DNA from 3 places in the Cupriavidus sp. WKF15 genome. Region 1 is predicted to be linked to each of the others. Evidence: predicted binding sites of a transcription regulator. Region 1 holds the regulator's gene; each other region holds the start of a gene.
What was found. Region 1 encodes sigma-54, which starts transcription at its own class of promoters, with help from an activator protein. Its sites were predicted from a motif close to TGGCANGNAANCTGCTTT; they were not measured.
Positions count from the first base shown of each region.

Region 2: the regulator sigma-54 is predicted to act here: its motif matches at 1,697-1,714, upstream of CupriaWKF_RS10535 (circularly permuted type 2 ATP-grasp protein).
Region 3: the regulator sigma-54 is predicted to act here: its motif matches at 1,308-1,325, upstream of CupriaWKF_RS21310 (ethanolamine ammonia-lyase subunit EutB).

Region 1 is NZ_CP119572.1:406,585-409,859, forward strand. It holds gene raiA (ribosome-associated translation inhibitor RaiA) at 287-640, opposite strand; gene CupriaWKF_RS01970 (RNA polymerase factor sigma-54) at 690-2,168, opposite strand; gene lptB (LPS export ABC transporter ATP-binding protein) at 2,269-3,054, opposite strand; gene lptA (lipopolysaccharide transport periplasmic protein LptA) at 3,099-3,275, opposite strand, start outside.
Region 2 is NZ_CP119572.1:2,260,679-2,263,953, forward strand. It holds gene CupriaWKF_RS10530 (alpha-E domain-containing protein) at 1-4, opposite strand, end outside; gene CupriaWKF_RS10535 (circularly permuted type 2 ATP-grasp protein) at 42-1,517, opposite strand; gene CupriaWKF_RS10540 (gluconokinase) at 1,743-2,249, opposite strand; gene edd (phosphogluconate dehydratase) at 2,385-3,275, opposite strand, start outside.
Region 3 is NZ_CP119573.1:868,804-872,078, reverse strand. It holds gene CupriaWKF_RS21310 (ethanolamine ammonia-lyase subunit EutB) at 1-1,212, opposite strand, end outside; gene CupriaWKF_RS21305 (alkaline phosphatase D family protein) at 1,595-3,275, shown strand, end outside.

The sequences.
Region 1 (3,275 bases):
GTTCGGCCATTATAGAGCAGCGTCTCCCCTGTTCTTGTGCAATGCAGCGCCGGTCCCTGTAGGTCCCGGCCCGTGCTGGTGCCGCCGCACCAGGGTAGGGCGGGCGCACCGGAGTCGCCACCGGCTATGTCTTGGAGAGCATACACCGTGCGGCGCCAGTTGCGAACACTTGTGCCAGCGGCCCGGGCAAGGCTGTGGCCGCGGATGCAAAAAAGCCGCGCTACATGGCGCGGCTTGCTTTTATCAGTCCCTTTTTGAGGGCCAGCCTAACGACTGGCAGGCATGATCATTGCTGCTGTAATTGTGACTCGGCCATCTGGTACTTGACCGCTTCGCGGTCGTGGCCTTGCACGCGGTCCTTGTAGCGAATCACCTGGCGGTCCAGCTTGTCGACGAGTGCGTCGATGGCCGCATACAGGTCTTCGTGGTGGGCTTCGACAAAGATGTCCTTGCCCCGGAGGTGCAGATTGATTTCCGCGTACTGCCGCCTGTCCTTTTCCTTGTGATTGTCGACTGAGAGTAGCACGCTGACGCCAATGACTTGATCGAAATGCCTGACGATACGCTCCAGCTTCGTTTCCACGTACTCACGCAGAGGGGGCGTGATGTCCAGGTGGTGTCCACTGATCTTGAAGTTCATAGCGCTTCTCCTTCTGAAAGAGCTGCACCAGGCAGGCGGTGCAACTCGGCTACAAAGTCTTGCGGAGATTGACAGCAGGGATCTTCAGGGCTTCGCGATACTTGGCGACGGTACGGCGCGCGACGACGAAGCCTTGTTCACCCAGCAATTCGGCAATTCGGCTGTCGGAAAGAGGACTCCTCGGGTCTTCGGCTCCTATAAGTTGCTTGATCAAGGCGCGGATGGCCGTTGATGAAGCCGCGCCACCAGTTTCGGTGGACACGTGGCTGCCGAAAAAGTACTTCAGTTCGAAAGTACCCATTGGCGTTGCCATGTATTTATTAGTCGTCACCCGGGATATGGTTGACTCGTGTAATCCCAGTGTATCGGCAATCTCCCGCAAAACCAAGGGGCGCATCGCGATTTCGCCATGCGTGAAAAAGTTCTTCTGACGTTCGACAATTGCCTGCGAAACTCGCAGGATCGTGTCGAACCTTTGCTGGATATTCTTGATCAGCCAGCGCGCTTCCTGCAGCTTCTGCTGCAGGCCGGCCGCGCCGGACTCTCCCTTGGCTCCGCGCAGGATCTGCGCATACATATCGTTGATGCGCAGGCGCGGCATCACGTCCGGGTTGAGCTGCGCGATCCATCCGCCGCCGCCCTTGCGCACGAACACGTCCGGCACCACGAAGTCGGCTTCGGGGCGGCTGTACGCGTGGCCCGGATATGGCGCGAGCGAGCGGATCAATTCGTGGGCGGCCTTGAGCGCCGCTTCGTCCACCTGCAGTGCTTTTTTCAACCGCGTGTAGTCGCGCACGGCAAGCAGTTCCAGGTGATGGTTGACGATCGACAATGCCAGCTCGCGCTGCGGGTGCTGCAGCCGGCGCAGCTGCAGGGTCAGGCATTCGGCGGCATTGCGCGCGCCTACGCCGGGCGGGTCGAAGCTTTGCAGCAGCGCGAGTATGGCCTGCACTTCCTCGACCTCGAATTCGAGTTCCTCGGGCAGCTCGGCGCAGATCTCCTCTAGCGACGCGCTCAGGTAGCCGTCGTCGTCGAGCGATTCGATCAGGAAGATCGCGAGCCCCTTGTCACGTGTAGAGATCTTCAGCGGCGCGAGCTGTTCCATCAGGTGTTCGCGCAGGGTGGGCTCGGCATCGCGCAACTGCATGGGCGTCTTCTCGTCGTCATCGCCCTGCGGGCGCCGCGCGAAATCGTCCAGGCTCCAGTCGCTGCCGTAATCGTCGCCACCGCTGTCACTGTAGCCTTCTTCATCTGCGCCCGCGCCGTTGGCGTTTGCTTCGCCATTGCCCTGCGGTTCCGCTGGTGCGGGTGCCGGTGCGCTCTGCAGATTGACCGAGCCGTCCGCAGCCACGCGCAGCGGGCTTTCGATCCAGTCGTTCTCGCGCTCGAGCAGCGGGTTTTCGGTCAGGGCCTGCTCGACTTCCTGCTGCAGTTCCAGCGTGGAAAGCTGCAGCAGCCGGATCGACTGCTGCAATTGCGGCGTGAGGGCAAGATGCTGGGAGAGGCGGAGCTGTAGCGACGGTTTCATGCGACCTATTCTATGCGCATCTTCCCGTTGTTGGAACGGAAATTGCTATCGCTGATGCTGCCTGATCGTCTCTGCCAAGGGGACAGTTTCTGCCCCGGCTTCACATGCGGAAGTTCTCGCCCAGATAGACGCGACGCACCGACTCGTTGGCGATGATGTCTTCGGGCTGGCCCGCTGCGAGTACGGTGCCTTCGCTGATGATATACGCGTGGTCGCAGATGCCGAGCGTTTCGCGCACATTGTGGTCGGTGATCAGCACGCCGATGTTGCGTGCCTTGAGGAAGCTGACGATGCGCTGGATCTCGCCGACCGCGATCGGGTCCACGCCGGCAAATGGCTCGTCGAGCAGGATGAAGCGCGGCGACGATGCCAGCGCGCGCGCGATTTCCACACGGCGGCGCTCACCGCCCGACAGCGACAGCGCGGGATTGTTGCGCAGGTGGGCGATCTGCAGGTCGTCGAGCAGCGTATCGAGGCGGCGGTCGATCTCGGCCTTGGGCAGCGCCTTGCCGTTTTCGAGCTGGAGCTCCAGCACCGCGCGGATGTTCTCTTCCACATTGAGCTTGCGGAACACCGAAGCTTCCTGCGGCAGGTAGGACAGGCCCATGCGCGCACGCTCGTGGATGGCCAGGCCGCTGATGTGCTTGCCGTCGAGCACGATATCGCCCTCGTCCAGCGCCACCAGGCCCACGATCATGTAGAACGACGTGGTCTTGCCCGCGCCGTTCGGACCGAGCAGGCCCACGACCTCGCCGCTTTTCACGTCGAGCGACACGTCCTTCACCACCGTGCGCGACCCGTAGCGCTTCTTCAGGTGGCGCACGACCATCGTGCTGCTGTCGGCACGGCCGTCGTTGGCGGCGGAAGCGGACGTGGGGGCGAGCATTGCGGTATCGATCATGGTGGCGGTGGTGCGCTCGGGCGCGTAATTCAGGGCTTGCTGGACGGCGCGGGCGCCGGCTTCAGGTCGAGTGGCGGGGCGGCGGCCGCACCGCTAGCTTGCTGGCGCGGCGAGAGCACTGCGCGCACGCGTCCCGACGGGTTGCCGGCCGAGGTGTTGTCACCGCCGCCGGCAGCTGTGTAGAACTCGTTGCGGCTGTCGTAGGT
Region 2 (3,275 bases), 1.9 Mb from region 1:
GCATGGTAGTTCTCCTCGCAATGCGGTCGTGGGCGGTGCGTTCAGCGCTCCAGCACCCAGGTGTCCTTGGTACCCCCGCCCTGCGAGGAATTCACCACCAGCGAGCCCTCGCGCAGCGCCACGCGCGTGAGCCCGCCCGGCACCATGCGCACCTCGCGCCCCGACAGCACGAACGGGCGCAGGTCGATATGGCGCGGCGCGATGCCCGATTCCACATAGGTCGGACACGTGGACAAGGCCAGCGTCGGCTGCGCGATGTACTGCTCGGGCCGCGCCTTCACCACCTCGCGGAAGGTATCGATCTCCGCGCGCGTCGCCGCCGGCCCCACCAGCATGCCGTAACCGCCCGCGCCGTGCGTTTCCTTGACGACCAGGTCGGCCATGTTGTCGAGCACGTACTGCAGGTCGTCGGGACGCCGGCACATATAGGTCGGCACGTTGCTGAGGATTGCCTCTTCGCCAAGGTAGAAGCGGATCATGTCGGGCACGTACGGGTAGATCGACTTGTCGTCGGCCACGCCCGTGCCGATGGCATTACAGATGCTCACATTGCCCGCGCGGTAGACCGACAGCAGCCCCGCCGCGCCGAGCGAGGAATCGTGCCGGAACACGAGCGGGTCGAGGAAGTCGTCGTCCACGCGCCGGTAGATCACGTCGACGCGCTGCGGGCCCTGCGTGGTGCGCATGTACAGGTGCTCGTCCTCGACGAAGAGGTCGCTGCCTTCCACCAGCTCCACGCCCATCTGCTGCGCGAGGAAGGCGTGCTCGAAGTACGCCGAGTTGTACATGCCCGGCGTCAGCACCACCACGGTCGGATCCGTGATCGCCTGCGGCGAGACCCCGCGCAGCATGTCCAGCAGCAGGTCGGGATAGTGGGCAACCGGCGCCACGCGGTTACGCGCAAACAGGTCGGGGAACAAGCGCATCATCATCTTGCGGTTCTCGAGCATGTACGACACGCCCGACGGCACGCGCAGGTTGTCCTCGAGCACGTAGAACTCGCCCTCGCCGGCACGCACCACGTCAATGCCCGCCACGTGCGCGTAGATGTCGCGCGGCACGTCCACGCCGAGCATCTCGGGCCGGTACTGCGCGTTGTTGTAGATCTGGTCCGGCGGGATCACGCCGGCGCGAATGATGTCCTGCCCGTGGTAGATGTCGTGGATGAACCGGTTCAGCGCCGCCACGCGCTGGCGCAGGCCTTTCTCCAGCGTCGCCCACTCGCTGGCCGGGAAGATGCGCGGGATCACATCGAACGGAATGGTCCGCTCGGTGCCGCTGTTGGATTCGTCCTTGTCGCCGTAGACCGCGAACGTAATGCCCACGCGGCGGAAGATCAGGTCCGCCTCGGCGCGCTTGTTGGCCATGGTGTTCCCGGACTGGCGCGCCAGCCAGTCCGCGAAGTGCCGGTAGTGTGGCCGTACCAGGCCGCCCGGCAATGCCTGCCCCGCCTGGATGACGGTATTCCTCTCGTCATCCCGCCAATCCAGCATCTCGTCGAAAAAACGCGCCGCCATGATGGCCCTTCCCTCCGTGAAATTGGGGGGCGTCCTGGTCGCCTGGCCTGCCGGCCTCCCACCGGAATCGCCGCCCCCTTGTTTTCCTGGCTATACAGCTGTCGAGTGACTGGCCCTTTCAGCATACCTGCGCCAGCGAAAGCCGCAAGTCCTTGCGGCTGCGCAGCACGGAAACGGGATTAGCAAGATGCCTGCCAGCGTCGTGGCAGGCGGCGCGCCGGAGGGTCAGTGCGCGACCTTGACGCGGTGCCGTTCGCCGTCGTCGAGGATGGCCTGCACCAGCGCTTCCGGCGACTGCCGGATATCGAGCACGAGCGCGCCGCGGGGCTCCTCGAGCGTTTCGAGCTGGCTCTGGAGCAGCGCCGGGTTGAAGAAGTGGTCCGTGCGCGAGGACAGGCGCGAGCCAATCAACGCCGCATCGCCCTTCATGTAGACAAAGGTCACGCCGCCATCGGGCGGCGTCAGCCGGTCGCGGTACGCCTGGCGCAGCGCGGAGCAGCTGAACACATGGGTGCGGCCCTCGGCCCGGGCGGCGTCGATCGCGGCACGCATGGCCGCGAGCCACGGCCAGCGGTCTTCGTCGGTGAGCGGGATGCCGGCGTGCATCTTGGCTTTGTTGGCAGCGCTGTGAAACTCGTCCGCGTCATGGAATGCGCAGCCCAGGCGTTCCGCCAGCATAGCGCCAACCGTCGACTTGCCGCTGCCGGAAACGCCCATCAGGATATAGATCATGTCTGCTCCATCGATCATGGTGTCGGATGGTTTGCCCCATCCTTGTCGGTAGCCTCGCGCCGGCATGCGGCGCGCAGGGGCCCGGCCGGCGGCTGGCGCCGGCCAGGGAATCGGGTGAAACGGGCCCTGGCCCGGTTATTGTGCGACGGAATGCGCGGCCACGGCAGTTCCATGCGTGGCCGCGGCGGGAACGGCATCCGCCTCGGACAGGTCAAGTGCGCTGCCGCCCTCTTCCGCCTTGCGCGCGTGGCGGCGGAACAGGCCGAACAGGCCGCGGCCCACGCTGAACTGCGCGAACGCGTCGGCCGGGGCCTGCGCCACCGGGCGCGCGGCGAACTCTGCCGGATCGCCAAGCCAGGCCAGCGTGCCGGTCACAGCATCCACGCGCACCCGGTCGCCGTCGCGCACGCGCGCGAGCGGGCCGCCGGCCAGCGCCTCGGGGCCAACGTGGATCACCGCGGGCACCTTGCCGGACGCGCCGGACATGCGCCCGTCCGTGACCAGCGCCACCTGGTGGCCGGCATCCTGCAACGCACCAAGCACGGGCGTGAGGCGGTGCAGCTCGGGCATGCCATTGGCATTGGGCCCCTGGAAACGCACCACGGCGACTACGTCCCCGTTCAGCTCGCCCGCCTCGAAGGCGGCCTGCAGCGCCTCCTGCGAATCGAACACGCGCGCCGGCGCCTCGACCACGCGGTGTTCCGGCGCCACGGCGGACACCTTGATCACGCCGCGCCCCAGGTTGCCCTGCATCAGGCGCAAGCCGCCTTCGGCCGAAAACGGCTGCGCGACCGTGGCCAGCACCTGCGCGTCGCCGCTGGCGCTCGCGCCGTCGCGCCAGCGCAGCACGCCGTCGGCCAGCACCGGCTCCTGCATGTAGCGCGCCAGGCCGGGACCGGCCACGGTCTGCACGTCTTCGTGCACGAGCCCGGCCTCGAGGAGCTGGGCGATGACATAACCGGTGCCGCCCGCCGCATGGAAGTGGTTCACGTCGGCCGAGCCGTTCGGATAGACGCGCGCGAGCAG
Region 3 (3,275 bases), on a different replicon from region 1:
GTTCAGCATGATGTCGTCGGCCCCCGGCACGCCCATGATGAAGTTGATGCCGGCCACGCCGAACAGCGTCAGCAGCGTATCCATGTCGTCCTGGTCGGCCTCGGCATGGTTGGTATAGCAGACGTCGCAGCCCATCGGCACGCCGAGCAGCTTGCCGCAGAAATGGTCTTCGAGCCCCGCGCGGATGATCTGCTTGCCGTCATACAGGTACTCGGGGCCGATAAAGCCCACCACCGTATTGACCAGCAGCGGCGAGAACCGCCGCGCCACGGCATAGGCGCGCGCCTCCATGGTCTGCTGGTCCACGCCATGGTGGGCGTTGGCCGACAGCGCGCTGCCCTGCCCGGTCTCGAAGTACATCACGTTGTTGCCCACGGTGCCGCGTGCCAGCGCTTGCGCGGCGTCATGCGCCTCGGCCAGCAGCGGCAAGCTGATGCCAAACGCCGCGTTGGCGCGCTCGCTGCCAGCCACCGACTGGAACACGAGGTCCACCGGCGCGCCCTGCTCCATCGCCCGCAGCGTGTGGGTGACGTGCGTGAGCACGCAGGACTGCGTGGGAATGTCAAAGCGGCAGCGCAGGTCGTCGATCATGCGCAGCAGCGACACGATCGCGCCGAGGCTGTCCGAGGCCGGATTGACGCCAATGGTCGCATCGCCGCAGCCATACATGAGGCCGTCGATGATCGAGGCCGCAATGCCCTTGGGGTCGTCGGTGGGATGGTTCGGCTGCAGCCGCACCGAAAGGCGGCCGGGCAGCCCCACGGTGCTGCGAAAGCGCGTCACCACGCGGCACTTGCGCGCGACCGCGACCAGGTCCTGGTTGCGCATGAGCTTGCTCACCGCCGCGGCCATCTCCGGCGTGATGCCGGCCGCCACGCGGGCGAGCGCAGCGCCGTCGGTCTCGTGCAGCAACAGCCAGTTGCGGAAGTCGCCGACCGTGAGGGATGCGATCTCCGCGAACGCGCCGGCGTCGTGGCTGTCGACGATCAGGCGGGTCACCTCGTCGTTCTCATAGGGGACCAGCGCCTCGGACAGGAACTGCGAAAGCGGCACGTCGGCAAGCGCCATGCGCGCCGCCATGCGCTCTTCCTCGCTCGCGGCGGCAATGCCGGCAAGGCAATCGCCTGAACGGGCGGGACTGGCCTTGGCCAGCAGCGTGCGCAGGTCGGCGAAGACGTGGCGGTGCTGGCCGACCGTGTGGAGGAATGCCATGAGTGAAATGAGTTAAGGCTCCGGAGGCTCCGGGGGCTCCGGGGGCTCCGGGGGCTCCGGGGGCTCCGGGGGCTCCGGGGGCTCCGGGGCTGTGACCAGGAGATTGCATGCCGCATTCGCCATCGGAATCAGTATGGCTACTATAGTCCTTCGCGTTCCCGGGCAACTGCCGCCGTGGCGTGGCGCAGACACCATCCCGCCTCGTGTCCGGAATGACGCGATATTGCACAGCGGAGCCGCGCTAAACCTGGCATTCGGGACATACCATGCGCCTGCGTCATCCTTTTCCTATAGCGATGTCGGCGGCGCGCCGACAGCGGCTCTGCCAATCGGTTCCTAGTATCCAGATGCCACCCATGCGGGATCAATAAGGAGAAGCGCCATGGACCGCCGCCAGTTCCTCAAGTGGGGAAGTTTCATGACTGTTTCCGTGGCTGCGGGCGGGCTCGCCGCGTGCGGCGGCGGTGGCTCCGACTCGGAACCCGCCGACACCGGCAGTCCCGAGAACTTCAACTTCTTGCATGGCGTCGCCTCCGGAGACCCGAAGCCCGACAGCGTGGTGGTATGGACGCGAGTGGACGGCAGCAACGGCCAGCGGCCGGTGCAGGTCCGGCTCCAGGTGTCGCTGCAGCAGGACTTCAGCACGCTGCTGGTGAACCAGCACCTTTCCGCGCTGCCCGACTGGGACTACACCTTGCGCAACAAGGTCACAGGCCTGTCGGCGTCCACGCAGTACTACTACCGCTTCCTGCTCGGCAACCGCCCAAGCACGGTCGGCCGCACGCGCACCGCCGCGGCCGCCGGCACGCCGTTGTCGCAACTGCGCTTTGCCTTTATCTGTTGCCAGGACTGGAACGTCAATCACTGGGCCGGCATGGAAGAGCTGGTCCGGCAGGACCTGGACTTCATCGTCCACGTTGGCGACTACATCTACGAGACCGTGCCCGGCGGCTCGCGCAACGGCAACGTGGAGGACCGGCATGGCGTACTGAAACTGCCGGATGGCACCGTACTGCCGGACGGTTCGATCTACGCGACCACCCTGGCCGACTACCGCTACCTGTACCGCAGTTATCGCAGCGATCCGCGCCTGCAGGCGCTGCACGCGGCCTTCCCGGTGATCGCCATCTGGGACGACCATGAGTTCTCCGACAACTGCTGGCAGGACCGCCAGACGTACAGCGCCGACGACGACGCGACACCGCGCACCGCGCGGCGGCGCAGCGCCAACCAGGCGTGGTTCGAGTTCCTGCCAGCCGACGTCACGATCGACCTGAACAATCCGTCGTTCCAGAACATCCAGATCTACCGGTCGTTCACGTTCGGCAACCTGGCCACGCTGCTGATGACCGACGAACGCCTGTACCGCGCCGACCATATCATTCCCGAGCAGTCGACGGGCGGTGCCGTAGGCGCGCGCTCCTTCGTGCCGGCCGACAAACTGGCCGCGGCCGAAGCCGCCAAGATCGCCGCCGCCGGCAATACGCTGACGCCCGTGTCCATGCTGGGCGACACCCAGCGCGCCTGGTGGCAGGACCGCGTCGGCGGCGCGAATACCACATGGAAGCTGTGGGGCAACGAACTGGCGATGCTGCGTATGCAGGTGGATGTCGTGAAGGCGCTTGCCGACCTGATCGCCAAGGGGCTCGCGCAGCTCAACGGCGTGCTGGCGCCGCTGGTGACGGACATGACCAACGCGCTGATCAGCGACCTGCGCGGCGCCAGGGCGGCGGGCACGCTTGCCGGGCTCACATACCCCGCACTGCGCAACGTGGTGTCGCGCGTGGGCATCAACGATGCCACCTTCGACGCCACCATCAAGCCCTTCATCGACAAGCGGCTGCCGTCGATCGAACTGCTTGACCGCATCATCATCAACGCGGACCAGTGGGACGGCTACAACGCCGAGCGCAAGAACCTGATGGCCTTCCTGAAGGCCAACAGCGTACGCAACGTCGTCACGCTGAGTGGCGACATCCATGCCTTCTTCGCCGGCCAGGTGATGGACGACTACGATGCCGCGAGCCCGGCGCCGGTGATGGTCGACCTCGTCACGGCCGGGG